DNA from 4 places in the Lysinibacillus sp. YS11 genome. Region 2 is predicted to be linked to each of the others. Evidence: a T-box and tRNA genes for the amino acid it is inferred to sense, from the RefSeq annotation. Region 2 holds a T-box; the other regions hold tRNA genes.
What was found. The T-box of region 2 lies ahead of ileS (isoleucine--tRNA ligase). A T-box ahead of a tRNA ligase gene usually reads a tRNA of that ligase, here a tRNA-Ile.
Positions count from the first base shown of each region.

Region 1: it has a tRNA-Ile gene. The T-box ahead of ileS (isoleucine--tRNA ligase) is inferred to sense a tRNA for this amino acid. The anticodon was not compared.
Region 3: it has a tRNA-Ile gene. The T-box ahead of ileS (isoleucine--tRNA ligase) is inferred to sense a tRNA for this amino acid. The anticodon was not compared.
Region 4: it has a tRNA-Ile gene. The T-box ahead of ileS (isoleucine--tRNA ligase) is inferred to sense a tRNA for this amino acid. The anticodon was not compared.

Region 1 is NZ_CP026007.1:3,550,098-3,557,065, forward strand. It holds gene nadC (carboxylating nicotinate-nucleotide diphosphorylase) at 1-603, shown strand, start outside; gene nadA (quinolinate synthase NadA) at 590-1,693, shown strand; partial or broken gene LBYS11_RS17775 (VOC family protein) at 1,859-2,274, shown strand; tRNA gene LBYS11_RS17780 (tRNA-Glu) at 2,334-2,405, opposite strand; tRNA gene LBYS11_RS17785 (tRNA-Ser) at 2,408-2,498, opposite strand; tRNA gene LBYS11_RS17790 (tRNA-Asn) at 2,509-2,585, opposite strand; tRNA gene LBYS11_RS17795 (tRNA-Ile) at 2,590-2,666, opposite strand; tRNA gene LBYS11_RS17800 (tRNA-Gly) at 2,668-2,741, opposite strand; tRNA gene LBYS11_RS17805 (tRNA-Phe) at 2,747-2,822, opposite strand; tRNA gene LBYS11_RS17810 (tRNA-Asp) at 2,881-2,956, opposite strand; tRNA gene LBYS11_RS17815 (tRNA-Met) at 2,960-3,034, opposite strand; tRNA gene LBYS11_RS17820 (tRNA-Ser) at 3,088-3,180, opposite strand; tRNA gene LBYS11_RS17825 (tRNA-Ile) at 3,196-3,272, opposite strand; tRNA gene LBYS11_RS17830 (tRNA-Met) at 3,280-3,353, opposite strand; tRNA gene LBYS11_RS17835 (tRNA-Ala) at 3,382-3,457, opposite strand; tRNA gene LBYS11_RS17840 (tRNA-Pro) at 3,474-3,550, opposite strand; tRNA gene LBYS11_RS17845 (tRNA-Arg) at 3,560-3,636, opposite strand; tRNA gene LBYS11_RS17850 (tRNA-Leu) at 3,645-3,733, opposite strand; tRNA gene LBYS11_RS17855 (tRNA-Gly) at 3,739-3,813, opposite strand; tRNA gene LBYS11_RS17860 (tRNA-Leu) at 3,850-3,934, opposite strand; tRNA gene LBYS11_RS17865 (tRNA-Lys) at 3,952-4,027, opposite strand; tRNA gene LBYS11_RS17870 (tRNA-Thr) at 4,035-4,110, opposite strand; tRNA gene LBYS11_RS17875 (tRNA-Val) at 4,114-4,189, opposite strand; rRNA gene rrf (5S ribosomal RNA) at 4,200-4,315, opposite strand; rRNA gene LBYS11_RS17885 (23S ribosomal RNA) at 4,427-6,968, opposite strand, start outside.
Region 2 is NZ_CP026007.1:2,430,268-2,437,235, forward strand. It holds gene LBYS11_RS11980 (LysE/ArgO family amino acid transporter) at 1-289, shown strand, start outside; gene ileS (isoleucine--tRNA ligase) at 332-3,424, opposite strand; T-box leader at 3,486-3,724, opposite strand; gene LBYS11_RS11990 (DUF3221 domain-containing protein) at 3,917-4,885, opposite strand; gene LBYS11_RS11995 (sigma-70 family RNA polymerase sigma factor) at 4,878-5,396, opposite strand; gene LBYS11_RS12000 (Lrp/AsnC family transcriptional regulator) at 5,458-5,901, opposite strand; gene LBYS11_RS12005 (DJ-1/PfpI family protein) at 6,043-6,627, shown strand; gene LBYS11_RS12010 (S-layer homology domain-containing protein) at 6,682-6,968, opposite strand, start outside.
Region 3 is NZ_CP026007.1:279,431-286,398, forward strand. It holds rRNA gene LBYS11_RS01295 (23S ribosomal RNA) at 1-2,892, shown strand, start outside; rRNA gene rrf (5S ribosomal RNA) at 2,960-3,075, shown strand; tRNA gene LBYS11_RS01305 (tRNA-Val) at 3,087-3,162, shown strand; tRNA gene LBYS11_RS01310 (tRNA-Asp) at 3,167-3,242, shown strand; tRNA gene LBYS11_RS01315 (tRNA-Thr) at 3,251-3,326, shown strand; tRNA gene LBYS11_RS01320 (tRNA-Tyr) at 3,334-3,417, shown strand; tRNA gene LBYS11_RS01325 (tRNA-Trp) at 3,422-3,495, shown strand; tRNA gene LBYS11_RS01330 (tRNA-His) at 3,544-3,619, shown strand; tRNA gene LBYS11_RS01335 (tRNA-Gln) at 3,629-3,703, shown strand; tRNA gene LBYS11_RS01340 (tRNA-Lys) at 3,717-3,789, shown strand; tRNA gene LBYS11_RS01345 (tRNA-Arg) at 3,808-3,884, shown strand; tRNA gene LBYS11_RS01350 (tRNA-Pro) at 3,900-3,976, shown strand; tRNA gene LBYS11_RS01355 (tRNA-Ala) at 3,992-4,067, shown strand; tRNA gene LBYS11_RS01360 (tRNA-Ser) at 4,081-4,173, shown strand; tRNA gene LBYS11_RS01365 (tRNA-Phe) at 4,180-4,255, shown strand; tRNA gene LBYS11_RS01370 (tRNA-Gly) at 4,261-4,334, shown strand; tRNA gene LBYS11_RS01375 (tRNA-Ile) at 4,339-4,412, shown strand; tRNA gene LBYS11_RS01380 (tRNA-Asn) at 4,419-4,495, shown strand; tRNA gene LBYS11_RS01385 (tRNA-Glu) at 4,497-4,568, shown strand; gene LBYS11_RS01390 (nitric oxide synthase oxygenase) at 5,139-6,185, shown strand; gene LBYS11_RS01395 (hypothetical protein) at 6,235-6,765, shown strand; gene LBYS11_RS01400 (CynX/NimT family MFS transporter) at 6,833-6,968, opposite strand, start outside.
Region 4 is NZ_CP026007.1:3,541,670-3,548,637, forward strand. It holds gene LBYS11_RS17630 (ABC transporter substrate-binding protein) at 1-43, opposite strand, end outside; partial or broken gene LBYS11_RS17635 (FecCD family ABC transporter permease) at 188-1,188, shown strand; gene LBYS11_RS17640 (FecCD family ABC transporter permease) at 1,188-2,243, shown strand; gene LBYS11_RS17645 (ABC transporter ATP-binding protein) at 2,259-3,053, shown strand; tRNA gene LBYS11_RS17650 (tRNA-Glu) at 3,197-3,268, opposite strand; tRNA gene LBYS11_RS17655 (tRNA-Ser) at 3,271-3,361, opposite strand; tRNA gene LBYS11_RS17660 (tRNA-Asn) at 3,372-3,448, opposite strand; tRNA gene LBYS11_RS17665 (tRNA-Ile) at 3,453-3,529, opposite strand; tRNA gene LBYS11_RS17670 (tRNA-Gly) at 3,531-3,604, opposite strand; tRNA gene LBYS11_RS17675 (tRNA-Phe) at 3,610-3,685, opposite strand; tRNA gene LBYS11_RS17680 (tRNA-Asp) at 3,744-3,819, opposite strand; tRNA gene LBYS11_RS17685 (tRNA-Met) at 3,823-3,897, opposite strand; tRNA gene LBYS11_RS17690 (tRNA-Ser) at 3,951-4,043, opposite strand; tRNA gene LBYS11_RS17695 (tRNA-Ile) at 4,059-4,135, opposite strand; tRNA gene LBYS11_RS17700 (tRNA-Met) at 4,143-4,216, opposite strand; tRNA gene LBYS11_RS17705 (tRNA-Ala) at 4,245-4,320, opposite strand; tRNA gene LBYS11_RS17710 (tRNA-Pro) at 4,337-4,413, opposite strand; tRNA gene LBYS11_RS17715 (tRNA-Arg) at 4,423-4,499, opposite strand; tRNA gene LBYS11_RS17720 (tRNA-Leu) at 4,508-4,596, opposite strand; tRNA gene LBYS11_RS17725 (tRNA-Gly) at 4,602-4,676, opposite strand; tRNA gene LBYS11_RS17730 (tRNA-Leu) at 4,713-4,797, opposite strand; tRNA gene LBYS11_RS17735 (tRNA-Lys) at 4,815-4,890, opposite strand; tRNA gene LBYS11_RS17740 (tRNA-Thr) at 4,898-4,973, opposite strand; tRNA gene LBYS11_RS17745 (tRNA-Val) at 4,977-5,052, opposite strand; rRNA gene rrf (5S ribosomal RNA) at 5,063-5,178, opposite strand; gene LBYS11_RS17755 (cysteine desulfurase family protein) at 5,457-6,527, opposite strand; gene nadB (L-aspartate oxidase) at 6,628-6,968, shown strand, end outside.

The DNA of each region.
Region 1 (6,968 bases), 1.1 Mb from region 2:
GGTCCCTTACAAAAATTATTAATCGGTGAGCGTGTCATTTTAAATCTTATTCAACGTATGTCTGCTATTGCAACGGCTGCCCATCTTGCCGTTCAAGAAACAGTAGGTACTCACGCAAAAATATGTGATACGCGTAAAACACTACCAGGACTGCGTATGCTAGATAAATATGCTGTTCGAATTGGTGGTGCTTTTAATCATCGTAATGGCCTGTATGACGCAATTATGCTAAAGGATAATCATATTGCCTTTGCTGGTAGCATTACAAAGGCAGTTCAGACCGCTAGAGCGAAAGTCGGTCATACCGTAAAAATTGAAGTTGAAATTGAAACAAAAGAACAATTAGAAGAAGCTATCAACGCAGGAGCAGATATTATTATGTTTGATAACCGTAGCCCAGAAGAAATCCGTGCATGGCTTCCCATTGTTCCTCCCACTATTGCGACTGAAGCATCTGGGGGCATCACACTTGAAAATTTAAAGGCTTATGCCCAAACGGGTATTCAATGGATTTCACTTGGCTCCTTAACACATTCAGTTAAAGCTTTTGATATTAGTGCACTCGTTCAAATGAAAGGAGATCATTCCCTTGTCCATCACTAGTTTATTACAACAGACGACATTACTCCCAGAGCATTATCGGGCACTATCTGTAAAGGAAATGGAATCTCGTATTTTATCAATAAAGAAAAAATTAGGTCCTAAATTATTTATTCCTGGCCACCATTATCAAAAAGATGAAGTCATTCAATTTGCAGATGCAACTGGGGATTCTTTACAGTTAGCTCAATTATCCGCAGCAAATAAGGAAGCTGAACACATCGTATTTTGCGGTGTACATTTTATGGCAGAAACTGCTGATATGCTGACAACGAAACAGCAACATATCTATTTACCAGATATGCGCGCTGGTTGTTCAATGGCTGATATGGCTGATATTTATCAAACTGAACAAGCATGGCCAATTCTTCAAGAACTCTTTGGTGATACGATTATTCCTCTAACCTATGTTAACTCAACTGCGGCTATTAAAGCCTTTACTGGAAGACATGGTGGTGCTTGTGTCACTTCATCGAATGCAAAGGAACTTGTTCAATGGGCTTTTACCCAAAAACAGCGTATCTTCTTTTTACCTGACCAACATTTAGGAAGAAATACTGCCTATGATTTAGGTATACCTCTTGAAAATATGGCTGTTTGGAATCCGCATAAGAACTTGCTCGAAACAAAAGAGCCACTTGAAAATATCCAGGTTATTCTTTGGAAGGGTCACTGCTCTGTGCACGAAGGTTTTACTGTTCAACATACAGAGGTTATTCGCAAAGAACACCCGACTATGAGGATAATTGTTCACCCTGAGTGCAGCCGTGAAGTGGTTGCAGCGGCTGATGATGCAGGCTCCACAAAATACATTATTGATACAATCAATCGAGCTCCAAGCGGATCTGCATGGGCAATTGGAACAGAAATGAACCTTGTCAATCGCATTATTAAGCAGCATCCTGATAAACATATTGTCTCCTTAAACGAAAACTTTTGTCCTTGTTTAACAATGAATCGAATTGACCTTCCACATTTGTTATGGAGCTTAGAAAATATTGAGCAAGGTCAACCTCATAACCGTATACAAGTAGATGAACATACTACCGCTGAAGCACTTAGTTCACTTGAAAGAATGCTAGCCAGAGGATAAATAGTTAAAACTTTTTAAACAGAAAGGTTGAAGATATAACCTTTCTGTTTTTGTTCACATAACGCCTACTTCTAATAGTGCTAATGGCTTCCATTTGCGCCCCGCTTTGCTATAATTGACACGACTTTATGCTCCATGATACTGTCAATTTGGAGGTGATACTAAATGGCTTTTCAATCGAAAAATATCTTTATCAATTTACCAGTAAAAGATCTAAACAAATCTATCAGTTTTTTAAGGAATTAGGTTTTGAGTTCAATCAACAATTCAGTGATGAAACAACAGCCTCAATGATTATTAGTGAAAATATCTTCGTATTAATAATGGTTGAAGAACGATTTAAAGGATTTAGTAAAAAAGAAGTTACAGATACTACTACTTCTGCAGAAGCAATCTTATGTCTCTCTGCTGAAAACCGAGAACAAGTAGATCAACTAGTGAATAAGGCACTTGCCTCTGGTGGTAAACCTTATAGTGAACCACAAGATCACGGATTTATGTATGGTTGGGGTTTTCAAGATGTAGATGGGCATATCTGGGAAGTAGTTTATATGGACGAAAATGCATTGAATCAAGAGTAAATTTTGTATCTATGAATATCAAAAAACAGTAGATGCAATTGCATCTACTGTTTCTAGTATGACCCGTACGGGATTCGAACCCGTGTTACCGCCGTGAAAGGGCGGTGTCTTAACCACTTGACCAACGGGCCCATGGCGGAGAAGGAGGGATTTGAACCCTCGCGCCGGTTACCCGACCTACACCCTTAGCAGGGGCGCCTCTTCAGCCTCTTGAGTACTTCCCCAAAATAAAAATGGCTCCGAAGGCAGGACTCGAACCTGCGACAACCTGATTAACAGTCAGGTGCTACTACCAACTGAGCTACTTCGGAATAATGGTGGGCCTAAATGGACTCGAACCATCGACCTCACGCTTATCAGGCGTGCGCTCTAACCAGCTGAGCTATAGGCCCTTGGAGCGGGTGATGGGAATCGAACCCACGACATCAGCTTGGAAGGCTGAGGTTTTACCATTAAACTACACCCGCATAAATGGTGGGTCAGGACGGAATCGAACCGCCGACACTTAGAGCTTCAATCTAATGCTCTACCAACTGAGCTACTGACCCATTTCGTCCATGCTAAGCTTGCTCACTTTTTTGCTTCTCATGACTTTTATTTTAAAAATGGCGGTCCCGACCGGGATCGAACCGGCGATCTCCTGCGTGACAGGCAGGCATGTTAACCGCTACACCACGGGACCTTTTGGTTGCGGGGGCCGGATTTGAACCAACGACCTTCGGGTTATGAGCCCGACGAGCTACCACTGCTCCACCCCGCGATAATTTTATGTTGTTTCGAGTTTTTAAAGCACCATTTATAAAAATTTAAAACTGGAGGAGGTAGAGGGATTCGAACCCCCGCGCGGTGTTACCCGCCTGTCGGTTTTCAAGACCGATCCCTTCAGCCAGACTTGGGTATACCTCCGTTACAATATATAAATGGTGGACCTTGCAGGACTCGAACCTGCGACCGGACGGTTATGAGCCGTCTGCTCTAACCAACTGAGCTAAAGGTCCTTTAAGATGGCGGCAGAGGGGATCGAACCCCCGACCTTACGGGTATGAACCGTACGCTCTAGCCAGCTGAGCTACGCCGCCAGGATCTTTATACTGGTTAATTTACTTATGGTGGAGCCTAGCGGGATCGAACCGCTGACCTCCTGCGTGCAAGGCAGGCGCTCTCCCAGCTGAGCTAAGGCCCCATAATCTTTTTGGAAATGGTCGGGAAGACAGGATTCGAACCTGCGACCCCTTGGTCCCAAACCAAGTGCTCTACCAAGCTGAGCTACTTCCCGTTGTTCTTTTGGCGCGCCCGACAGGAGTCGAACCCATAACCTTCTGATCCGTAGTCAGACGCTCTATCCAATTGAGCTACGGGCGCATTTAAAATGGTGCCGAGGACCGGAATCGAACCGGTACGGTAGTCACCTACCGCAGGATTTTAAGTCCTGTGCGTCTGCCAGTTCCGCCACCCCGGCACATTTGGAGCGGAAGACGAGGTTCGAACTCGCGACCCCCACCTTGGCAAGGTGGTGTTCTACCACTGAACTACTTCCGCATGTGCATAAGCTTTTTTATCTGGCAATGAAAATAATGGTGCGGGTGAAGGGAGTCGAACCCCCACGCCTTGCGGCGCTAGATCCTAAGTCTAGTGCGTCTGCCAATTCCGCCACACCCGCTTATTATTATTTATAAATGGTGAGCCATGAAGGACTCGAACCTTCGACCCTCTGATTAAAAGTCAGATGCTCTACCAACTGAGCTAATGGCTCGAAAAAATGGTGCCGGCTATAGGAATCGAACCCACGACCTACTGATTACAAGTCAGTTGCTCTACCTGCTGAGCTAAACCGGCATATGGTGGAGGATGACGGGCTCGAACCGCCGACCCTCTGCTTGTAAGGCAGATGCTCTCCCAGCTGAGCTAATCCTCCTGGGTATTATGCCTAGCGACGTCCTACTCTCACAGGGGGAAGCCCCCAACTACCATCGGCGCTAAAGAGCTTAACTTCCGTGTTCGGTATGGGAACGGGTGTGACCTCTTTGCCATCATCACTAGACTATGGTCGACCTTCCATACACGGCGTACTGCTGTGTCTAGAAGCTCTCTTTTTAGAAAGATTTGCTCTTTCAAAACTGGATAAACGGTGCATTGAATGTTTCAAACTTTTTTGGTTAAGTCCTCGATCGATTAGTATTCGTCAGCTCCATGTGTCACCACACTTCCACCTCGAACCTATCTACCTCATCGTCTTTGAGGGATCTTACTTACTTGCGTAATGGGAAATCTCATCTTGAGGGGGGCTTCATGCTTAGATGCTTTCAGCACTTATCCCGTCCACACATAGCTACCCAGCGATGCCTTTGGCAAGACAACTGGTACACCAGCGGTGTGTCCATCCCGGTCCTCTCGTACTAAGGACAGCTCCTCTCAAATTTCCTACGCCCACGACGGATAGGGACCGAACTGTCTCACGACGTTCTGAACCCAGCTCGCGTACCGCTTTAATGGGCGAACAGCCCAACCCTTGGGACCGACTACAGCCCCAGGATGCGATGAGCCGACATCGAGGTGCCAAACCTCCCCGTCGATGTGGACTCTTGGGGAGATAAGCCTGTTATCCCCGGGGTAGCTTTTATCCGTTGAGCGATGGCCCTTCCATGCGGAACCACCGGATCACTAAGCCCGTCTTTCGACCCTGCTCGACTTGTAGGTCTCGCAGTCAAGCTCCCTTGTGCCTTTACACTCTACGAATGATTTCCAACCATTCTGAGGGAACCTTTGGGCGCCTCCGTTACCTTTTAGGAGGCGACCGCCCCAGTCAAACTGTCCGCCTGACACTGTCTCCTGCCCCGCTAAGGGGCATGGGTTAGAATTTCAATACAACCAGGGTAGTATCCCACCGACGCCTCCTTCGAAGCTGGCGCTCCGAGATCTCTGGCTCCTACCTATCCTGTACAAGTTGTACCAAAATTCAATATCAGGCTACAGTAAAGCTCCACGGGGTCTTTCCGTCCTGTCGCGGGTAACCTGCATCTTCACAGGTACTATAATTTCACCGAGTCTCTCGTTGAGACAGTGCCCAGATCGTTACGCCTTTCGTGCGGGTCGGAACTTACCCGACAAGGAATTTCGCTACCTTAGGACCGTTATAGTTACGGCCGCCGTTTACTGGGGCTTCAATTCGCAGCTTCGCTTGCGCTAACCACTCCTCTTAACCTTCCAGCACCGGGCAGGCGTCAGCCCCTATACGTCACCTTACGGTTTTGCAGAGACCTGTGTTTTTGCTAAACAGTCGCCTGGGCCTATTCACTGCGGCTCTCATGCGCTTGCACGCTCAAGAGCACCCCTTCTCCCGAAGTTACGGGGTCATTTTGCCGAGTTCCTTAACGAGAGTTCTCTCGCACACCTTAGGATTCTCTCCTCGACTACCTGTGTCGGTTTGCGGTACGGGCACCTCTCACCTCGATAGAGGCTTTTCTTGGCAGTGTGAAATCAGGAACTTCGTCCATACGGACTCGCCATCACAGCTCAACGTTACAGTGTGCGGATTTGCCTACACACACGCCTTACTGCTTGGACGCGCACAACCAACGGCGCGCTTACCCTATCCTACTGCGTCCCCCCATTTCTCAAACGGTGAGGAGGTGGTACAGGAATATCAACCTGTTGTCCATCGCCTACGCCTATCGGCCTCGGCTTAGGTCCCGACTAACCCTGAGCGGACGAGCCTTCCTCAGGAAACCTTAGTCATACGGTGGACGGGATTCTCACCCGTCTTTCGCTACTCATACCGGCATTCTCACTTCTAAGCGCTCCACCAGTCCTTCCGATCTGACTTCAACGCACTTAGAACGCTCTCCTACCACTGACATCGTAGATGTCAATCCACAGCTTCGGTGAATCGTTTAGCCCCGATACATTTTCGGCGCAGCGTCACTCGACCAGTGAGCTATTACGCACTCTTTAAATGATGGCTGCTTCTAAGCCAACATCCTGGTTGTCTGTGCAACGCCACATCCTTTTCCACTTAACGATTACTTTGGGACCTTAGCTGGTGGTCTGGGCTGTTTCCCTTTTGACTACGGATCTTATCACTCGCAGTCTGACTCCCGTGTATAAATATCTGGCATTCGGAGTTTGTCTGAATTCGGTAAACCGGGATGGCCCCCTAGTCCAAACAGTGCTCTACCTCCAGTATTCTCATCACGAGGCTAGCCCTAAAGCTATTTCGGAGAGAACCAGCTATCTCCAAGTTCGATTGGAATTTCTCCGCTACCCACACCTCATCCCCGCACTTTTCAACGTGCGTGGGTTCGGGCCTCCAGTAAGTGTTACCTCACCTTCACCCTGGACATGGGTAGATCACCTGGTTTCGGGTCTACGACCACGTACTATTTCGCCCTATTCAGACTCGCTTTCGCTGCGGCTCCGCCTTCTAAAGCTTAACCTCGCACGTAATCGTAACTCGCCGGTTCATTCTACAAAAGGCACGCTATCACCCATTAACGGGCTCTAACTACTTGTAGGCACACGGTTTCAGGATCTCTTTCACTCCCCTTCCGGGGTGCTTTTCACCTTTCCCTCACGGTACTGGTTCACTATCGGTCACTAGGTAGTATTTAGCCTTGGGAGATGGTCCTCCCGGATTCCGACGGAATTTCACGTGTTCCGCCGTACTCAGGATCCACTCAGGAGAGAACGAACTTTCG
Region 2 (6,968 bases):
AAAAAAACAAATTCTCTTCGCACTCTCTGTATCACTTCTAAATCCACATGCTATTTTAGATACAATCGGTGTTATTGGTACTAGCGCATTAAAATATAGTGGAACCGAGCAAATAATGTTCACTGTTGCTTGTGTGTTCATTTCCTGGCTATGGTTTTTCGGTCTCACATTGACTGGCGCCTCGTTCAAAAAACTAGACGGCTCTGGAAAATTGATGCGACTATTTAATAAATGCTCCGCCGTCTTTATTTGGGCCACAGCATGTTATCTGGCAAGTGGCTTATTTTAACGTACATAGAAAAAGCTCAGGAGGTAACCCTGAGCTTTTCTTTTATAGAGAAACAAATAAAGTGAGCTTTTCATTAAACAATGCCGTCTCAATGGATTTTGCATGAGACCATTGCTCACCATAATGAATAGCTTTGACTAATACATTTTCTTGTAATAAAGCTTCGTGCTGCTGAATCATGAAAAGTACCCCTGCACTACCATTAAAGGCAATCGATACATATTGCGCCACTGGTAGCTGCCATTTTTTTCGTGCATCTTGTATTGTACGAATTAATTCTCGTATTTGCCCTTCTTGTAGTAAGCTCTCTGTAAGTTGAACACTCATCAAGACACGGCAAGTGCTATCCTCCGCTAAAATATAATGGTCCTTGACGATTGATTCAGCTATTACATGTTCTCTTAATAATGTTAGCTGTTGACCGTCCATCATGAGATCCACAGTTTCATGATGTTGTAGCCTTTGTTTCTCTTCCTCTGTTAATGCCAACACATACTCTTTTACTTGATGAACCTTTGGACCAAATGCCGCTCCCGCTGTTTTAAAATTCAATTTATAATGCACGCTTTCATAGGCTAAAAAATCATGTGTCCATCTACAAGCTTTGATGTTTAACTCATCCTGAATGAGTTCGCTATAGGCTTGGTAATCCGACAGTTCACCTTTTAGGGCAACAATGAGTTCACTTAAAGGCTGCTTGACCTTTATTCCCTGACTATTGCGAATACTACGTCCAAGTTCCACAACTGTTAAGACCGTTGCCATTTCTTGTTCAAGCTTCACATCCACTAGTTGATCGTCGAATATTGGATATTCCTCAAGATGAACACTTTTTCCACATAGTTGACGGTAGATATCCTCTGCTATAAATGGTGTAAACGGTGCTATTAATTGACAAATGGATGTCAGTGCCTCGTAAAGTGTGCTAAGTGCACCTCGTTTATCTGCTGTCATTCCATTTGCCCAAAATCTAGCACGTGAACGACGTATATACCAATTGCTTAACTCTTCCACCAATTGACCAATTTCCCTTGTAGCCTGTGTAAATTGATAATCATCCATAGAGGTTGTGACAAGCTGGATAGTGTGATGTAAGCGGGACAATATCCAATGATCTAGCTGTGAACGTGTACCTGTATTTGTAGCATCATACGTAAAATTATCGATCTGGGCATACATGTCATAAAATTTAAACGTATTGTCGAGTGTATCCACCAGCTTAGATTTCGCATCTAAGACAATTTTCTTCGAAAAACGCTTTGGATTCCATGGTGAGCTATCAACTAAAAATGCCCAACGTAGAGCATCTGCTCCATACTCCTGGATTAACTCAACAGGCTCTAATGCATTGCCTTTACTTTTGGACATCTTCTGTCCATGCTCATCGAGTACATGCCCTAACGATAGCACATTTTTATAAGGTGGTTTTCCTGTAAACAAGGTCGATACTGCTAATAAGCTATAGAAAAATCCTCGCGTTTGGTCGATGCCCTCAATGACCACATCTGCTGGAAACTGATGATGAAAGTTCGCTACGTCTTCAAAAGGATAATGCTGTTGGGCAAATGGCATCGAGCCACTGTCAAACCAAACATCGATAACTTCAGGCGTACGTTTCATGTCGCCCTGGCAGACAGGACAGGTACAGACAATAGCATCTATAAATGGCTTATGGAGCTCTAATTGTTCATTGACAGCTCCTTTGGCTAATTGTTGTAGCGCAGCAACACTGTTAGGTGCCTCCTCATGATTACAATCCTGACAGATCCACACATTGAGTGGTGTCCCCCAATAACGATTACGACTAATATTCCAATCCACTAAGTTTTCTAGGAAGTTGCCAAATCGTCCATCCTTAATATGGCTAGGGTACCATGTCACATGCTGATTATTTTGTAAAAGCTGCTCTTTTAATGCCGACATTTTGATAAACCAGCTATCTGTTGCATAGTACAATAATGGTGAATCACAGCGCCAGCAATGCGGATAGCTATGCTCATATTTTTCTTTAGCAAATAAAAGCTCTTTTGCTGCAAGCATTTTAATGATATCGACATCACAATCTTTCACAAATCGTCCAACAAGCTCAGGTACCGCTTCTGTATAACAGCCTTTAAGATCAACTACATTGACAAAGGACAAGCCATGTTGCTGTACCGTTTTATAATCGTCCTCTCCATAAGCAGGTGCTATGTGTACAATTCCTGTTCCACTATGCTCTGTCACATAATCTGCCATGACAATGATATGCCCTTTATCGACGGTTACATAGGAAAATGGCGATATATAGGAAACACCTGCAAACTCCTGTCCGTCATGCTCACTTAATATTTCTACAGGCTCTGAAAAAACCTTTGATACCAATGATTTGGCTAGTATATAGATGTTGTTTGCATGCCTTACACGGACATATCGAAGAGCAGGATTCATAGCCAAGGCTACATTGGCTGGTAATGTCCAAGGCGTCGTTGTCCAGCCTAAGATATATTCGTCTCGATCCTCTAGCTTAAACATTGCAGTAACGGATAAATCCTTAACATCCTTATAGCCCTGTGCCACCTCATGAGAGCTTAAGGAAGTTTGACAGCTAGGGCAATAAGGTGAAACGCGATGTCCTTTGTATAACAGTTTTTCCTTGTGAACATGGCTTAAAATATGCCACACAGATTCAATATAGTCATTACTTAATGTTAGGTAAGGATCATCCATGTCAAGCCAGTAGCCAAGCTGCTCTGTAAAAGTACGCCATTTTTGCTCATAGGTAAAAACGCTCTTCTTACATGCTTGAATAAATTGCTCCACCCCATAGTTCTCAATCTCCTGCTTTCCTGAGATTCCTAATGCCTTTTCTACCCCTAATTCCACAGGCAACCCATGTGTATCCCAACCTGCTTTGCGTTCAACTAAATAGCCTTGCATTGTTTTATAACGTGCCACCACATCTTTTATGGTTCTACCAAATGCATGGCCAACATGTGGTAAACCATTCGCTGTTGGGGGTCCCTCATAAAATACAAAGGGCTGCTGTTCAGCACGATTACTTACGGATTTGGCGAAGGTCCCTTCTTGCGCCCATAATGTACGAATCCTTGTTTCTCGTTCAACCGTTGTTTCTTTCTTTTGTTCTTTCTGCATATTAGTTCCTCCTATACAAGCAAATTTGTATAAAAGGCATACAAAAAACCCCGTCCCAAGGAAAAGGGACGGGGTTAACCGCGAATACCACCCTAATTCTATTGACACGATGGCCAATAGCACTCAGCAACGTACAATCATACGTGTTCTTTTTAACGGTAGACACCCGGATTAGCTTACTCCATTCAGCTAATCTTCTCAGAGAGGATTTTCATGTAACACCTGCACACCGACTTCCACCAAATGTCGGCTCTCTGTAGAACAAAATGAAACACTACTCTTTCTCATCAACGAATTTGTATGCTTTTATTGTCCTTCATCTTAGCAAATTACCAATTGTCTGTCAACGGTGGACAATCTTAAAAAATTTCGTTGAGACAAGTGGCAATACTTTAATGGAGATCAGCATATTGTGGCTGTTGAATGGTTTGAATCAAAAAGCTCTTCAGCAATGTTTTACTATTGAATAGCACGAGAATGTCTAGCTTCTTGTTAGGGAGATTCCTTTACTATTTTCATTTCTACGATATCCTTATAATCAATGAATGGCTGAGCGTCATCGTTCCCAATCGACTGTCTATATTGAACTTCTACTCGATCACCAACTGATAGTGTTTGCGGGACATCCACTAGAGGAAACCATGTACCATTACTATGTTTTTGCACTAATTCATCGACAGATTTTTGCCCAACCTCGCTAGCCAAGACGCCTGAGACAACTAAAAATTCATGTTCCTTGATCGCTAAGACGGTTCCACTTCTGATGAGCTTCATTTGGCTGTCCTTTTCAGGGATTTTATATTTTTCTCGTAAGGAAGCAATGTCTTTATGATAATGTTGTTCTAAATAATTCATGGCTTCTTGCTCGACAAACCATGTACGAATGGGACTACTTACATCCTTATAATCGGCTTGGCTTGCCTCCCATAACAAGTCAAATGTAGCCATTTTATAGGCAATTGGCTTGCCATAGTTCTCTATAAACCCTTCGTTTGTGACTTGCAACATTTGCAGAAACTTATCATAAGTTGGCCGAGTATCATCCTCATAGCTCCACTCTTCCATGAACTGTTCGAGTGCCTTATCTACTTGCTCTTGTGTAGGTACTAGTTTTTTCGATTGCGCATAAGCAAAGGTCGATTCAAAATATAAAAAATTATCAAAACTTGCCTTATATAAACGATTCTTTCCGTTCATAAAAGAATCAAGTTGTAAATATAGCTCTAAAATCCGCTCATCTAATACGGGTGGAATAGTAGAAGCTTGCTGTTGTTGTTCATTATATTGCTGATATATAAACAGCCCTATGCAGACACTTAAAATCATAGCCAAAACACCATATGTCCAGCGTTTTGCAGATTTTTTTTCTTGGCGTTGCTGTAAATGCTGAACCACATTTGTCATCACACGCTTTTTACTTTCTGATAAATCCTTTACTACGCGAGCATCCATTTTACTCATGCAGGAGCACCTCCCATTCAACATGCTGTAATTGTAGCTTCAATAACTCTCGCCCACGACGTAGCCTTGTTTTGACGGTGCTTTCAGGAATCGTTAACAGCTCTGCAATATCTACCACAGGCATTTCTTCAAAATAAAAATGTATAATGACCTCTCGCTGTTTGAAAGGGAGAGCTAGAATCGCATTTTCAATCAAAGTACGTTCATCATGCTGTACAAGCATATCTCTTCTCATAACGGTTTGCTGCGGAAAAATCTTCTGTTGCACTTGAATTTTCCGATAGGTCCAGCTGCGTAAATAATCTTTACTTCGATTACTAACTAATTTCGATAAATACGCCTTTAGCTCCCCACGTTCCTCATAGTTTTGCTGATTATCATAGAATTTAATAAAGACATCCTGTACGATATCTTCAGCACTTTGTAAATCTCTCACATAGTAAAAGGCAAGACGAATAAGCCTCTCTGTATGCTGTTCCATTATTTTTTCCAGTTCATGAATTAGCAACATTCTTCCTCCTCTCTACCCTATAAACGGTGCTCCCGGCTTCGAGGTTTGCTTTTTTTGTCATTTACTCCAAATCATTGTCAGTAAATGGTGTAATCACTTGTTTTTCCGTTGAAGATAACACGATATTAGTAGAAGGTGTGCCATAGGGCATAGCCGCATCAATAAATTGTTCTAATGTTTCTACTGAATAGGTCGCTAATTTAACAATATAGCTAATTTCCCCAGCCACTCGATAACATGCCAAAACATCAGGATGAGCATTACAAAATGAAGAAAGACTTTTACAATCAATGGACTTAAATAAAATAATGGCTTCAATCGTACGCTCCATCTTTTTCAGATTTACCTTTGCATGATAGCCCTCAATCACACCCTGCTCCTCTAGCTTTCTGATTCTTTCAATAACGGCAGGAGAGGATAAATGAACGGTAGTGGCTAATTCCTTCATAGAGATTTTGGCATTTTGCTGTAACTGCTGTAATATTTGTGTATCAATATGATCCATGGTCCTTCACCTTTCTAAATAAATTATTTATGACATAATACCTTTTCAAATAAAGTTTTTTACCTAAAATCCATTATACAACGTATGTAATCTTTTCTCCCTTTTGTTTACAATAATATCAATAAAGGAGGCAAATCAAACATGAAAAAAATATTGTTACTATTAGCAAATGGCTTTGAAGCGGTGGAGGCAAGCGTCTTTACTGATGTGCTCGGCTGGAATAAGTGGGAAGGTGATGGTACAACAGATGTGGTTACGGTCGGCCTGCATGAACAGCTGCAATGCACCTGGAATTTTAAAGTCACTCCTGAAAAATTGCTCCATGAAATTGTATTAGAGGATTTTGATGCATTAGCGATTCCTGGAGGCTTTGAGGAAGCCGGTTTTTATGAGGATGCGTTTAGCGAGGAATTTCAGGCAGTCGTTCGTCACTTTGATGAACAGAAAAAACCGATTGCAACAATCTGTGTAGCTTCTCTTATTTTAGGCCACAGTGGAATTCTTCAGCATCGTCAAGCAACAACCTATAATCATCCAACAAGTAAACGTTTAGCACAGCTAAAGGGCTATGGTGCAGCAATTGTCAACGAGCGCATTGTGCAAACTGATCATATCATCACCTCCTCCAATCCAGGAACAGCCTTTGATGTTGCCTTTCGCTTACTAGAAACTCTAACATCTGCTCCAAACACAGCGAAAGTAAAAGAATTAATGGGCTTCCACTAAAGCATAAAAAAGTAGGCTTATACCAATATACTTGGCATAAACCTACTTTTTGTATTATTTACTTACTGGTGCTGTTTCTGATGCACTTAAATCCATTTCCTTTGCATTGTCTAGCACATCTTTTGGAATCGTAATTGTCGTTACCGCATTGAAATCATGATATTTGATCGTTGTTTGCTGTCTTGTTTTGATCGAATTGCCTTCTACTTGCATCTTTAATGTCATGTCCATAGCAATTTCTTCTACATCGAATGTTTCTTTATTAATCAATAATTTATATGTGAGACCATCAAAGGAAATATTGCCTAATTGTGCCTCTAGATCCGCTTCCATTCCTAAAT
Region 3 (6,968 bases), 2.2 Mb from region 2:
GCACTAGGAGCCGAAGAAGGACGGCACTAACACCGATATGCTTCGGGGAGCTGTAAGTGAGCTTTGATCCGGAGATTTCCGAATGGGGGAACCCACTACGTTTAATCGCGTAGTATCTTGACGTGAATACATAGCGTCTTGAAGGCAGACCCAGGGAACTGAAACATCTAAGTACCTGGAGGAAGAGAAAGAAAAATCGATTCCCTGAGTAGCGGCGAGCGAAACGGGAAGAGCCCAAACCAAGAGGCTTGCCTCTTGGGGTTGTAGGACACTCTATACGGAGTTACAAAAGAGCGAGTTAGATGAAGCGACTTGGAAAGGTCCGCCAGAGCAGGTAAAAGCCCTGTAGTCGAAAGTTCGTTCTCTCCTGAGTGGATCCTGAGTACGGCGGAACACGTGAAATTCCGTCGGAATCCGGGAGGACCATCTCCCAAGGCTAAATACTACCTAGTGACCGATAGTGAACCAGTACCGTGAGGGAAAGGTGAAAAGCACCCCGGAAGGGGAGTGAAAGAGATCCTGAAACCGTGTGCCTACAAGTAGTTAGAGCCCGTTAATGGGTGATAGCGTGCCTTTTGTAGAATGAACCGGCGAGTTACGATTACGTGCGAGGTTAAGCTTTAGAAGGCGGAGCCGCAGCGAAAGCGAGTCTGAATAGGGCGAAATAGTACGTGGTCGTAGACCCGAAACCAGGTGATCTACCCATGTCCAGGGTGAAGGTGAGGTAACACTTACTGGAGGCCCGAACCCACGCACGTTGAAAAGTGCGGGGATGAGGTGTGGGTAGCGGAGAAATTCCAATCGAACTTGGAGATAGCTGGTTCTCTCCGAAATAGCTTTAGGGCTAGCCTCGTGATGAGAATACTGGAGGTAGAGCACTGTTTGGACTAGGGGGCCATCCCGGTTTACCGAATTCAGACAAACTCCGAATGCCAGATATTTATACACGGGAGTCAGACTGCGAGTGATAAGATCCGTAGTCAAAAGGGAAACAGCCCAGACCACCAGCTAAGGTCCCAAAGTAATCGTTAAGTGGAAAAGGATGTGGCGTTGCACAGACAACCAGGATGTTGGCTTAGAAGCAGCCATCATTTAAAGAGTGCGTAATAGCTCACTGGTCGAGTGACGCTGCGCCGAAAATGTATCGGGGCTAAACGATTCACCGAAGCTGTGGATTGACATCTACGATGTCAGTGGTAGGAGAGCGTTCTAAGTGCGTTGAAGTCAGATCGGAAGGACTGGTGGAGCGCTTAGAAGTGAGAATGCCGGTATGAGTAGCGAAAGACGGGTGAGAATCCCGTCCACCGTATGACTAAGGTTTCCTGAGGAAGGCTCGTCCGCTCAGGGTTAGTCGGGACCTAAGCCGAGGCCGATAGGCGTAGGCGATGGACAACAGGTTGATATTCCTGTACCACCTCCTCACCGTTTGAGAAATGGGGGGACGCAGTAGGATAGGGTAAGCGCGCCGTTGGTTGTGCGCGTCCAAGCAGTAAGGCGTGTGTGTAGGCAAATCCGCACACTGTAACGTTGAGCTGTGATGGCGAGTCCGTATGGACGAAGTTCCTGATTTCACACTGCCAAGAAAAGCCTCTATCGAGGTGAGAGGTGCCCGTACCGCAAACCGACACAGGTAGTCGAGGAGAGAATCCTAAGGTGTGCGAGAGAACTCTCGTTAAGGAACTCGGCAAAATGACCCCGTAACTTCGGGAGAAGGGGTGCTCTTGAGCGTGCAAGCGCATGAGAGCCGCAGTGAATAGGCCCAGGCGACTGTTTAGCAAAAACACAGGTCTCTGCAAAACCGTAAGGTGACGTATAGGGGCTGACGCCTGCCCGGTGCTGGAAGGTTAAGAGGAGTGGTTAGCGCAAGCGAAGCTGCGAATTGAAGCCCCAGTAAACGGCGGCCGTAACTATAACGGTCCTAAGGTAGCGAAATTCCTTGTCGGGTAAGTTCCGACCCGCACGAAAGGCGTAACGATCTGGGCACTGTCTCAACGAGAGACTCGGTGAAATTATAGTACCTGTGAAGATGCAGGTTACCCGCGACAGGACGGAAAGACCCCGTGGAGCTTTACTGTAGCCTGATATTGAATTTTGGTACAACTTGTACAGGATAGGTAGGAGCCAGAGATCTCGGAGCGCCAGCTTCGAAGGAGGCGTCGGTGGGATACTACCCTGGTTGTATTGAAATTCTAACCCATGCCCCTTAGCGGGGCAGGAGACAGTGTCAGGCGGACAGTTTGACTGGGGCGGTCGCCTCCTAAAAGGTAACGGAGGCGCCCAAAGGTTCCCTCAGAATGGTTGGAAATCATTCGTAGAGTGTAAAGGCACAAGGGAGCTTGACTGCGAGACCTACAAGTCGAGCAGGGTCGAAAGACGGGCTTAGTGATCCGGTGGTTCCGCATGGAAGGGCCATCGCTCAACGGATAAAAGCTACCCCGGGGATAACAGGCTTATCTCCCCAAGAGTCCACATCGACGGGGAGGTTTGGCACCTCGATGTCGGCTCATCGCATCCTGGGGCTGTAGTCGGTCCCAAGGGTTGGGCTGTTCGCCCATTAAAGCGGTACGCGAGCTGGGTTCAGAACGTCGTGAGACAGTTCGGTCCCTATCCGTCGTGGGCGTAGGAAATTTGAGAGGAGCTGTCCTTAGTACGAGAGGACCGGGATGGACACACCGCTGGTGTACCAGTTGTCTTGCCAAAGGCATCGCTGGGTAGCTATGTGTGGACGGGATAAGTGCTGAAAGCATCTAAGCATGAAGCCCCCCTCAAGATGAGATTTCCCATTACGCAAGTAAGTAAGATCCCTCAAAGACGATGAGGTAGATAGGTTCGAGGTGGAAGTGTGGTGACACATGGAGCTGACGAATACTAATCGATCGAGGACTTAACCAAAAAAGTTTGAAACATTCAATGTATCGTTTATCTAGTTTTGAAAGAATAAGTCTTTCAGCTGAATAAGTGAAGTGATGATGGCAAAGAGGTCACACCCGTTCCCATACCGAACACGGAAGTTAAGCTCTTTAGCGCCGATGGTAGTTGGGGGCTTCCCCCTGTGAGAGTAGGACGTCGCTTCGCTTATTTTTTGTGGAGGATTAGCTCAGCTGGGAGAGCACCTGCCTTACAAGCAGGGGGTCGGCGGTTCGAGCCCGTCATCCTCCACCATTTTGGTCCCGTGGTGTAGCGGTTAACATGCCTGCCTGTCACGCAGGAGATCGCCGGTTCGATCCCGGTCGGGACCGCCATTATTATTGCCGGTGTAGCTCAGTTGGTAGAGCAACTGACTTGTAATCAGTAGGTCGTGGGTTCGACTCCTATCGCCGGCACCATTCCCTTGGAGGGGTAGCGAAGTGGCTAAACGCGGCGGACTGTAAATCCGCTCCTTAGGGTTCGGCGGTTCGAATCCGTCCCCCTCCACCATTTTAGGGGCATAGTTCAACGGTAGAATAGAGGTCTCCAAAACCTTTGGTGTGGGTTCGATTCCTACTGCCCCTGCCAGGTATTGAGGTACTCGTTCATAATACAGCTAATATAATCTATATAGTGGCGATTGTGGCGAAGTGGTTAACGCATCGGATTGTGGTTCCGACATTCGTGGGTTCGATTCCCATCAGTCGCCCCATTTTAAAATTGGGGTATAGCCAAGCGGTAAGGCAACGGATTTTGATTCCGTCATGCCTAGGTTCGAATCCTAGTACCCCAGCCATTTTTAATTTCACGAGCCATTAGCTCAGTTGGTAGAGCATCTGACTTTTAATCAGAGGGTCGAAGGTTCGAGTCCTTCATGGCTCATCATTTTTTAATTAACATGCGCCCGTAGCTCAATTGGATAGAGCGTCTGACTACGGATCAGAAGGTTATGGGTTCGACTCCTGTCGGGCGCGCCAATAAAATCATGTTTACGGAATGTAGCTCAGCTTGGTAGAGCACTTGGTTTGGGACCAAGGGGTCGTAGGTTCGAATCCTGTCATTCCGACCATCTTTCATGATAAATGGGGCCTTAGCTCAGCTGGGAGAGCGCCTGCCTTGCACGCAGGAGGTCAGCGGTTCGATCCCGCTAGGCTCCACCATTGTAATATTTTTGGAGGTATACCCAAGTCTGGCTGAAGGGATCGGTCTTGAAAACCGACAGGCGGGTAACACCGCGCGGGGGTTCGAATCCCTCTACCTCCTCCATTTTTCGGGTCAGTAGCTCAGTTGGTAGAGCATTAGATTGAAGCTCTAAGTGTCGGCGGTTCGATTCCGTCCTGACCCACCATTATTGCGGGTGTAGTTTAATGGTAAAACCTCAGCCTTCCAAGCTGATGTCGTGAGTTCGATTCTCATCACCCGCTCCAAAATGGGCCTATAGCTCAGCTGGTTAGAGCGCACGCCTGATAAGCGTGAGGTCGATGGTTCGAGTCCATTTAGGCCCATATTATTCCGAAGTAGCTCAGTTGGTAGTAGCACCTGACTGTTAATCAGGTTGTCGCAGGTTCGAGTCCTGCCTTCGGAGCCACGGCCCGTTGGTCAAGTGGTTAAGACACCGCCCTTTCACGGCGGTAACACGGGTTCGAATCCCGTACGGGTCATCAAGCATGTAGCACAGATGTGTGTTACATGCTTTTTTCTATTCTCCTGTTCTTTAAACGATAAAAGATAATGCAATAGCAGAAAAAGACCTATTTGCAAGGTGAGGGACTGAATTTAATTCCCCTAGCATCTTACTATGGGCTCCTATAAGCCGTTTCACTTACCACGTACACTTCCATGGTCAATACTTTTGTGAAGGCTGCTTGACTTCTCTAGTATAGCGATACAGGCGAAATCCTGGCCAGAGAATTTGTGAAACTGGTTCTGCTCTATGCGAAAGCGAAGCAACAGCAGCAAGTAAGTAGCCCAGAACGTATAGCTTTTTCACCATTTACAAAAATTCTATTGATTTCTTTGTTCTACAACCCCCTGAAAAAGGCTACATGACTACTGTAGCCTTTTTATAATAATTAAAATCTTTCTCCCTTACATTCTCTTACGAAAGAGAGTCTATAGAGTAAATATGAACAAACTATTTCATATATAAAATATGTATGTTTTTTCAATTACTATTTTCATGGTGCTTGTTGTTTTGTTCCTCTAATATGAGGATAAGTGGAGGAATCGATATGAATATACAGGAGATACAGCAATTTTTAAGTCTATATCAGACAGAACAAAATGAATCAGAACTTTGGTTAAAGAATAGATTACAGGCAGTTAAGGATGCAGGTAAATATCACCCAACAACAGAGGAGCTAGTTTTTGGCGCACGTGTGGCATGGCGAAATAGCAATAAGTGTATTGGACGTCTGTTTTGGCAGTCACTGCATGTGGTAGATGCACGTGATGTTTTAGATGAAAAGGCTATTTTTCAAAAATTACTAGAACATATTGATTATGCGACAAATCATGGGAAAATTCGTCCAACTATAACAGTGTTTGCTTCAGATAGAGTACGGATTTGGAATCATCAACTAATTCGTTATGCAGGCTATGAAACAGATGCAGGCATTATTGGAGATTCACAGTCCATTAAATTTACAAAAGTGTGTGAGTCGTTAGGATGGAGAGGTAAAGGAACTGATTTTGATGTACTACCACTCGTTATACAGGTAGATAATCGTGCTCCTCAAATGTTTGTAATTCCTGAAGAAAATATAGTAGAGGTCTCAATCCGTCATCCAGAGTCAAACGATGTGGAAAAATTAGGAATGAAGTGGTATGCCGTACCTATTATTTCGAGTATGCGTTTTCAAATGGCTGGAATTGATTTTCAAGCAGCTCCATTTAACGGCTGGTATATGGGAACAGAGATTGGCGCACGAAATTTAGCAGATCATGATCGTTATAATATGTTACCTGCAATTGCAGAGATTTTTAATCTTGATACAACCAAACAAGCGTCTCTTTGGCGTGATCGTGCTTTAGTAGAACTTAATATTGCTGTTCTTCACTCATTTAAAGAAGATGGTGTGAGCATTGTTGATCATCATACAGCAGCTCAGCAGTTTAAATTGTTTGAGGAGGCAGAAAAATCAACAGGAAGAGAAGTTACAGGCAACTGGACATGGTTAATCCCACCACTTTCCCCTGCCACAACTCATATATTCCATAAACCCTATGTAAATATTTATCATACACCAAATTATTTTTATCAAAAACCATGCTATTAGTGTAAAAGAATTGTTTACTTTCGATACTTTTGATGAGAGAGGGCTTACTATGTTAGATCAGCAAATTCCCAATATCCCATGGAGACAATTGACGACACCTTATGGTAGAGGTACAGCCATTCCTAAGCTGATAGAACAGGAGCAATACACACAACTAGCTGAATTAATTGAACATCAAGGTACACTGTGGCAGGTGACACCATGGGTTTTGCTTGTCCTTCTAAAAAAGCTTATTCGTAAAAAATTAGAGGTTGTCTCCTTACAAGAGGTACAGTTATATTTAGCTGTGGCACATGCTATTACCAAGGATTATCTCGACCCAGTCAATACTGTTAAAAATATGCAGGAGCTATTAGACGTCAACTATTTGTGGATAGAAAATGAGGATAATGATGAGCAGGAGTGGGAGAAAGAAACGCCAAAGGGCTATGAGGAGCAAGCTTTTGTAGGCTATTACTATTATAGTTATATGCTTTTACAAGAGGCTGTTCCTATTTTTTCTACTATAACAGCTCATAATAATGAAGCATCAGAATGCCTTGCTGAATTGCTAACATTACTCCAGCAACCCGACAATTAAGTAATGTGTAAACACTATATAGAAATAGAGCAGATGGAGGAATCAAATCCACCTGCTTTATTTAATTTTAATGCACATATTCATCCTTAGAGGCTCTCATTGAGCAAAAGAAGAGTAACATTGCTACAACGACAAAGAGCCATCCCGCAATATTCCAGCCGCCAAATAAATCATGCAAGTAGCCAAAAAGAATAGGACCAATT
Region 4 (6,968 bases), 1.1 Mb from region 2:
CTAATAGTTTTTGAAAAGCTTTTTGCACCTTTTCTTCCTCCATTGTATATGATAAAATATTTAAGCATATTTGACGAGAATGAAAATCACTTTCATCTGTCTAAGAACGATATTAATCGTATTGTATGTAACTATCAATGTCAATAACTAATTTAATAATTTTCCAAGAAAAGAGTACACGTTAAATATGATATTAAAAAATAATTATTCTAAAATGATTGCTTTACTAGTAGGAGTCATACTATTACTTCTTTCTATGGGGATCAGTATTGTGTATGGTTATGCAAATACTTCTATTCAAACTACGTATGAATCTTTTAGACAATTTAACAATTCAAATGAGCATCTTATTATTCAAAATGTTCGAATTCCAAGAGCTCTTATAGCCAGTTGCGTTGGTGCTTCATTAGCTATTACAGGCGTGCTTATGCAGACCTTAACGAAAAATCCATTAGCCTCTCCTGGAATTTTGGGCATTAATGCAGGAGCAGGCTTTGCTGTTGTCTTTGCCATGATTTTTTTCCACATTTCAAGCTTGCAATCTTTTGCGTGGATTGCATTTCTTGGTGCAGCAATCGCTGCTTTATCCGTTTATGGAATTAGTTTCTCAGGTAGAGATGCTGTTACTCCAGTGAAAATAACTTTAGCTGGTGCTGCCATCAGTGCCCTATTTGCATCATTTACGCAAGGTTTACTCGCTACAAATGAAGCAGAACTTGATCAAGTTTTGTTTTGGTTAGCAGGTTCTGTACAAGGTAGAAAACTTGAAATTCTACTATCTGTTCTACCGTATCTAGTAATTGGGTGGATTGCTGCCCTCATCATTTCCCCCAAAATGAATATTCTCGCTCTTGGCGATGATGTAGCAAGAGGTCTTGGTTTACGTTTAGGACTTATGAAGATATTGGTCGGTCTTATTGTTATTTTTTAGCAGGGGGAGCAGTTGCAATTGCTGGCCCCATTGGTTTTATAGGGATTGTCGTTCCCCATTTTGCGCGCAAGTTTGTCGGCACTGATCATCGATGGCTTATTCCTATGGCTGCTTTACTTGGGGGGATACTTTTATTGCTGGCTGATGTTGCGGCTCGTTATATTATCATGCCACAAGAAGTTCCAGTAGGCGTCATGACTGCTATGATTGGCACACCATTCTTTATTTACCTTGCGCGAAAAGGTGGAAAAAAATAATGAAACATGTAAAAACAATTCGTTTACTTCAACAAAAAATTTCATTTTTAATAGATGTACAAGCTATAAAAAAATTAACAGTGATTTGCATACTAACTCTTGCCGTGTTCTTTCTTAGTGCATCATTTGGTGATTCATTCATCAATCCATTTAAAGTTTTACAAGCTTTTTTTGGTTACGGCTCAGATTTTGATCAACTGATTATTATTGATTTTCGAATGCCTCGAATTTTCATGGCCTTGTTTGCTGGAATGGCGTTAGCCGTCGCAGGTGCAGTTTTACAAGGAATCATTAAAAATCCACTTGCCTCACCTGATATAATCGGCATATCTGCTGGTGGTGGGGCAGCGGTTGTTGGTTTCTTAGCCATTTTCAGTGATTCTAATCACTCTTTAACAGTTAGTATAGAGTGGTTGCCATTAGCAGGATTCATAGGTGCTACTATCGTCGGATGTATAGTCTACCTATTTGCTTGGAAAGATGGTGTCACACCAAATCGTCTTGTCTTAATCGGTATTAGCGTGTCGGCATTCATGCAAGCAGTTACTACAATGTTAATGATTATCGGCCCAATTTATCAAGCAAGTGAAGCGAATAAATGGATTACGGGTAGTGTCAAAAGTTCGGATTGGGATCAAGTACAAATCGTTATTCCATTGATTTTTGTACTTCTACTTATAACCTTTTTTATTACTCGGCAGTTAAATGTTCAAGAATTAGGTGATGATACAGCATCAAGCCTAGGGCAGCCTGTTCAAAAAACACGCCTTTACTTAATTCTATTATGCTCCAGTTTAGTAGCGAGTGCCATAGCATTTGCTGGTGCTATTGGGTTTGTAGGATTAATGGCTCCTCATATTGCACGACGCATTGTTGGTTCATCGTTCGGTGTACTTATTCCGGCATCCGCAGCAATTGGTGCATTGCTTGTAATGGTTGCAGATATTATAGGTCGTACAGCATTTAGCCCATTAGAAGTACCCGCAGGCGTCTTTACTGCTGCTATCGGTGCTCCTTACTTTATCTATTTATTATTTAGAAACCCTAAAAAATAAAGGAGTCTATACTACATGACTGAATCTTTATTAACCAAATCTCTAACATTAAGTTATGGTGATTTCAATATTATCGAAGATCTCAATTTATCTATTCCTTTGAATGAAATTACTGTATTAATCGGAGCGAATGGCTGTGGTAAATCCACACTCTTACGCTCCATTGCTCGATTATTAAAACCTAAAAAAGGCTCCGTTTTATTAGACGGTGAGGATATTTTTAAATTATCTACAAAACAAGTGGCTAAAAACCTCTCTATTCTTCCTCAATCTCCTGTTGCACCAGAAGGCTTAACTGTCCTACAACTTGTGAAACAAGGTCGCTATCCTTACCAAAGTTGGCGACAACAGTGGACTGAAAAGGATGAAGAAATCGTTTTAAGCGCTTTAAAAGCTACAGGTACAGAGCATTTACAAGATAGACCAGTAGATGAGCTATCAGGAGGACAACGTCAACGTGCTTGGATAGCTATGACGCTTGCTCAAGATACAGATATCATTCTTTTAGACGAGCCTACGACATACTTAGATTTAACTCATCAAATAGACGTTTTAGATTTACTATTCGAATTGAACCAACAGCAAAAGCGAACTATTATTATGGTACTACATGATATTAATCTTGCTTGTCGCTATGCCGATCATATTATTACAGTGCGTGACCGTGGTGTCTATCGTCAAGGGAAACCAGAAGAAATTATGACCACTGATTTAGTTAATCATGTGTTTGACCTTGATTGCCAAATGACGACAGATCCAATCTTTGGTACACCTCTTTGCATCCCATATGGAAAAGGACGAAAAATTTAATCACTAATTTAAAAAACAACAAACAAGCCTACACAGTTTAATCATTCTGTGTAGGCTTTCATTTATTATAGCTATGTTATAAATCTAAATATCAAGTAAATTAAAAAGTGCAGTAGATGTAAATTCATCTACTGCACTTAGTATGACCCGTACGGGATTCGAACCCGTGTTACCGCCGTGAAAGGGCGGTGTCTTAACCACTTGACCAACGGGCCCATGGCGGAGAAGGAGGGATTTGAACCCTCGCGCCGGTTACCCGACCTACACCCTTAGCAGGGGCGCCTCTTCAGCCTCTTGAGTACTTCCCCAAAATAAAAATGGCTCCGAAGGCAGGACTCGAACCTGCGACAACCTGATTAACAGTCAGGTGCTACTACCAACTGAGCTACTTCGGAATAATGGTGGGCCTAAATGGACTCGAACCATCGACCTCACGCTTATCAGGCGTGCGCTCTAACCAGCTGAGCTATAGGCCCTTGGAGCGGGTGATGGGAATCGAACCCACGACATCAGCTTGGAAGGCTGAGGTTTTACCATTAAACTACACCCGCATAAATGGTGGGTCAGGACGGAATCGAACCGCCGACACTTAGAGCTTCAATCTAATGCTCTACCAACTGAGCTACTGACCCATTTCGTCCATGCTAAGCTTGCTCACTTTTTTGCTTCTCATGACTTTTATTTTAAAAATGGCGGTCCCGACCGGGATCGAACCGGCGATCTCCTGCGTGACAGGCAGGCATGTTAACCGCTACACCACGGGACCTTTTGGTTGCGGGGGCCGGATTTGAACCAACGACCTTCGGGTTATGAGCCCGACGAGCTACCACTGCTCCACCCCGCGATAATTTTATGTTGTTTCGAGTTTTTAAAGCACCATTTATAAAAATTTAAAACTGGAGGAGGTAGAGGGATTCGAACCCCCGCGCGGTGTTACCCGCCTGTCGGTTTTCAAGACCGATCCCTTCAGCCAGACTTGGGTATACCTCCGTTACAATATATAAATGGTGGACCTTGCAGGACTCGAACCTGCGACCGGACGGTTATGAGCCGTCTGCTCTAACCAACTGAGCTAAAGGTCCTTTAAGATGGCGGCAGAGGGGATCGAACCCCCGACCTTACGGGTATGAACCGTACGCTCTAGCCAGCTGAGCTACGCCGCCAGGATCTTTATACTGGTTAATTTACTTATGGTGGAGCCTAGCGGGATCGAACCGCTGACCTCCTGCGTGCAAGGCAGGCGCTCTCCCAGCTGAGCTAAGGCCCCATAATCTTTTTGGAAATGGTCGGGAAGACAGGATTCGAACCTGCGACCCCTTGGTCCCAAACCAAGTGCTCTACCAAGCTGAGCTACTTCCCGTTGTTCTTTTGGCGCGCCCGACAGGAGTCGAACCCATAACCTTCTGATCCGTAGTCAGACGCTCTATCCAATTGAGCTACGGGCGCATTTAAAATGGTGCCGAGGACCGGAATCGAACCGGTACGGTAGTCACCTACCGCAGGATTTTAAGTCCTGTGCGTCTGCCAGTTCCGCCACCCCGGCACATTTGGAGCGGAAGACGAGGTTCGAACTCGCGACCCCCACCTTGGCAAGGTGGTGTTCTACCACTGAACTACTTCCGCATGTGCATAAGCTTTTTTATCTGGCAATGAAAATAATGGTGCGGGTGAAGGGAGTCGAACCCCCACGCCTTGCGGCGCTAGATCCTAAGTCTAGTGCGTCTGCCAATTCCGCCACACCCGCTTATTATTATTTATAAATGGTGAGCCATGAAGGACTCGAACCTTCGACCCTCTGATTAAAAGTCAGATGCTCTACCAACTGAGCTAATGGCTCGAAAAAATGGTGCCGGCTATAGGAATCGAACCCACGACCTACTGATTACAAGTCAGTTGCTCTACCTGCTGAGCTAAACCGGCATATGGTGGAGGATGACGGGCTCGAACCGCCGACCCTCTGCTTGTAAGGCAGATGCTCTCCCAGCTGAGCTAATCCTCCTGGGTATTATGCCTAGCGACGTCCTACTCTCACAGGGGGAAGCCCCCAACTACCATCGGCGCTAAAGAGCTTAACTTCCGTGTTCGGTATGGGAACGGGTGTGACCTCTTTGCCATCATCACTAGACTTGGTTATGTATCATGTTTTGAAGTTGTTTACCTGTCCTTCAAGACAAGAATTATTGTATAACGTTTTCTAACATTGTGCAATACTTTTTTATAAAAAAAAGAAATTATTACTTTTTAAAGATATTTTTGTTAAGTAAGAGAAAATATTGCCCTGCAAAATATTATAGCAATTGTTGGTTCAAAAGAAAACAATTATTTTATTTGGCCGATATTATTAGCTTATAATCTATTTCACTACAAGTGAAGAATATAGATAATCCTTCACTCGTCTTTTCGTTAAATATTTGAAAGCTCTATTTTTAATTTTACAATATCCTCAAGTGTAGTGGAAGGACCAAAAGATATTCTAAAAAATTGGCGTGCCGCTTCCAAAGAAAATCCCATTGATAGAATAGCCTTTGTTCCCGATTCACTATGAATATCACATGCACTACCTGTAGAGATACAGATTCCCGCCTCATTTAACTTTAAAAGAACATATTGCCCCTCTACTTTTTCCATCATTACCCCACAAATATTAGGTAGTTGCTGTTTACACTCAACGAGCTGACATTTTTCAGGTAAATTATTTTCAAAATAATTTCTTAGCGTTTCATAATGTTGCAATTCATATTGATAGTTTTCAATTGCCGCGGCAAAGGCCACGATTGCAGGAGTATCTAATGTCCCCCCTCTAAGACCCCTCTCATGTGTCAAACCTGGTGTTAATGCAGGTACTCTGATTGCAGGGTTCAGATATATAGCACCACAGCCCTTTGGTCCGCCTATTTTATGAGCCGAGATGGTAATCGCATCTGCCCCTTGTGGTATAGCTAGTTTGCCAAATGATTGTACACAATCAACATGACAGAATATATTTGATTTTCTTGCCATCTTTACGATTTTCTCTACAGGCTGGATTGAACCAATTTCAGAATTGACATGTTGAATGGTAATCAAAGCAGTCTCTTCCCGGATTGCTTGTTGCAATTGCCCCAGATCAACACAACCATCCTTCTGCAAAGGTAATTTTGTTACAGTAAAGCCCTTTTTCTCAAGTGTATTCAAAGCCGCATGCACTGACGTATGCTCAGCTTGAGATGAAATAATGTGTTTTCCTTTTTTTGAGGCTAGCGCTAACGACAAGATGGCTATGAGATTTCCTTCTGTTCCACTACCCGTAAAAATTACGCCATCACTAGTTACACCTAGGGCTTGGGCTACAACCTCCCTTGATTGCTGGACAAAATAAAAAGCTTGTCCCCCTAAATCATGCAAACTCGCACTATTTCCATAATACCGTTGTGCCACCTCTACATATGCCTCAAGAGATTCCCTCATCATAGGTGATGTTGCAGCATAATCCATATAAATCATCGTCTTCTTCCTCTCTTGTTCATCAGGTCTTGTTTTCTTTTATATTTTATGTAAAGATAAGTGTCAAGACAACTGTAAAGAAGGTATAACAATGGATGTAAAGACAGACGTCCTTATAATTGGTAGTGGTATTGCTGCACTTCAGGCTGCTTTAGTGCTTGAAAAACATTTTCAAATACAAATTGTTACAAAATCATCTATATATATGAGTAGTTCTTATCGTGCACAAGGTGGGATTGCTGCTGTTACCAGTGAGGAGGATCATATTCAACATCATATTGCTGATACATTGAAAGCTGGAGAGTATCATCATGAGAAAAGGCATGTTAAAACACTTATAAAAGATGGCACTGAGATTATGCAAAACTATCTAAAGGATGGCCTCCCTGTTGATCGGCAGGTCGATGGAAAACCTGCTCTAGGACTTGAAGG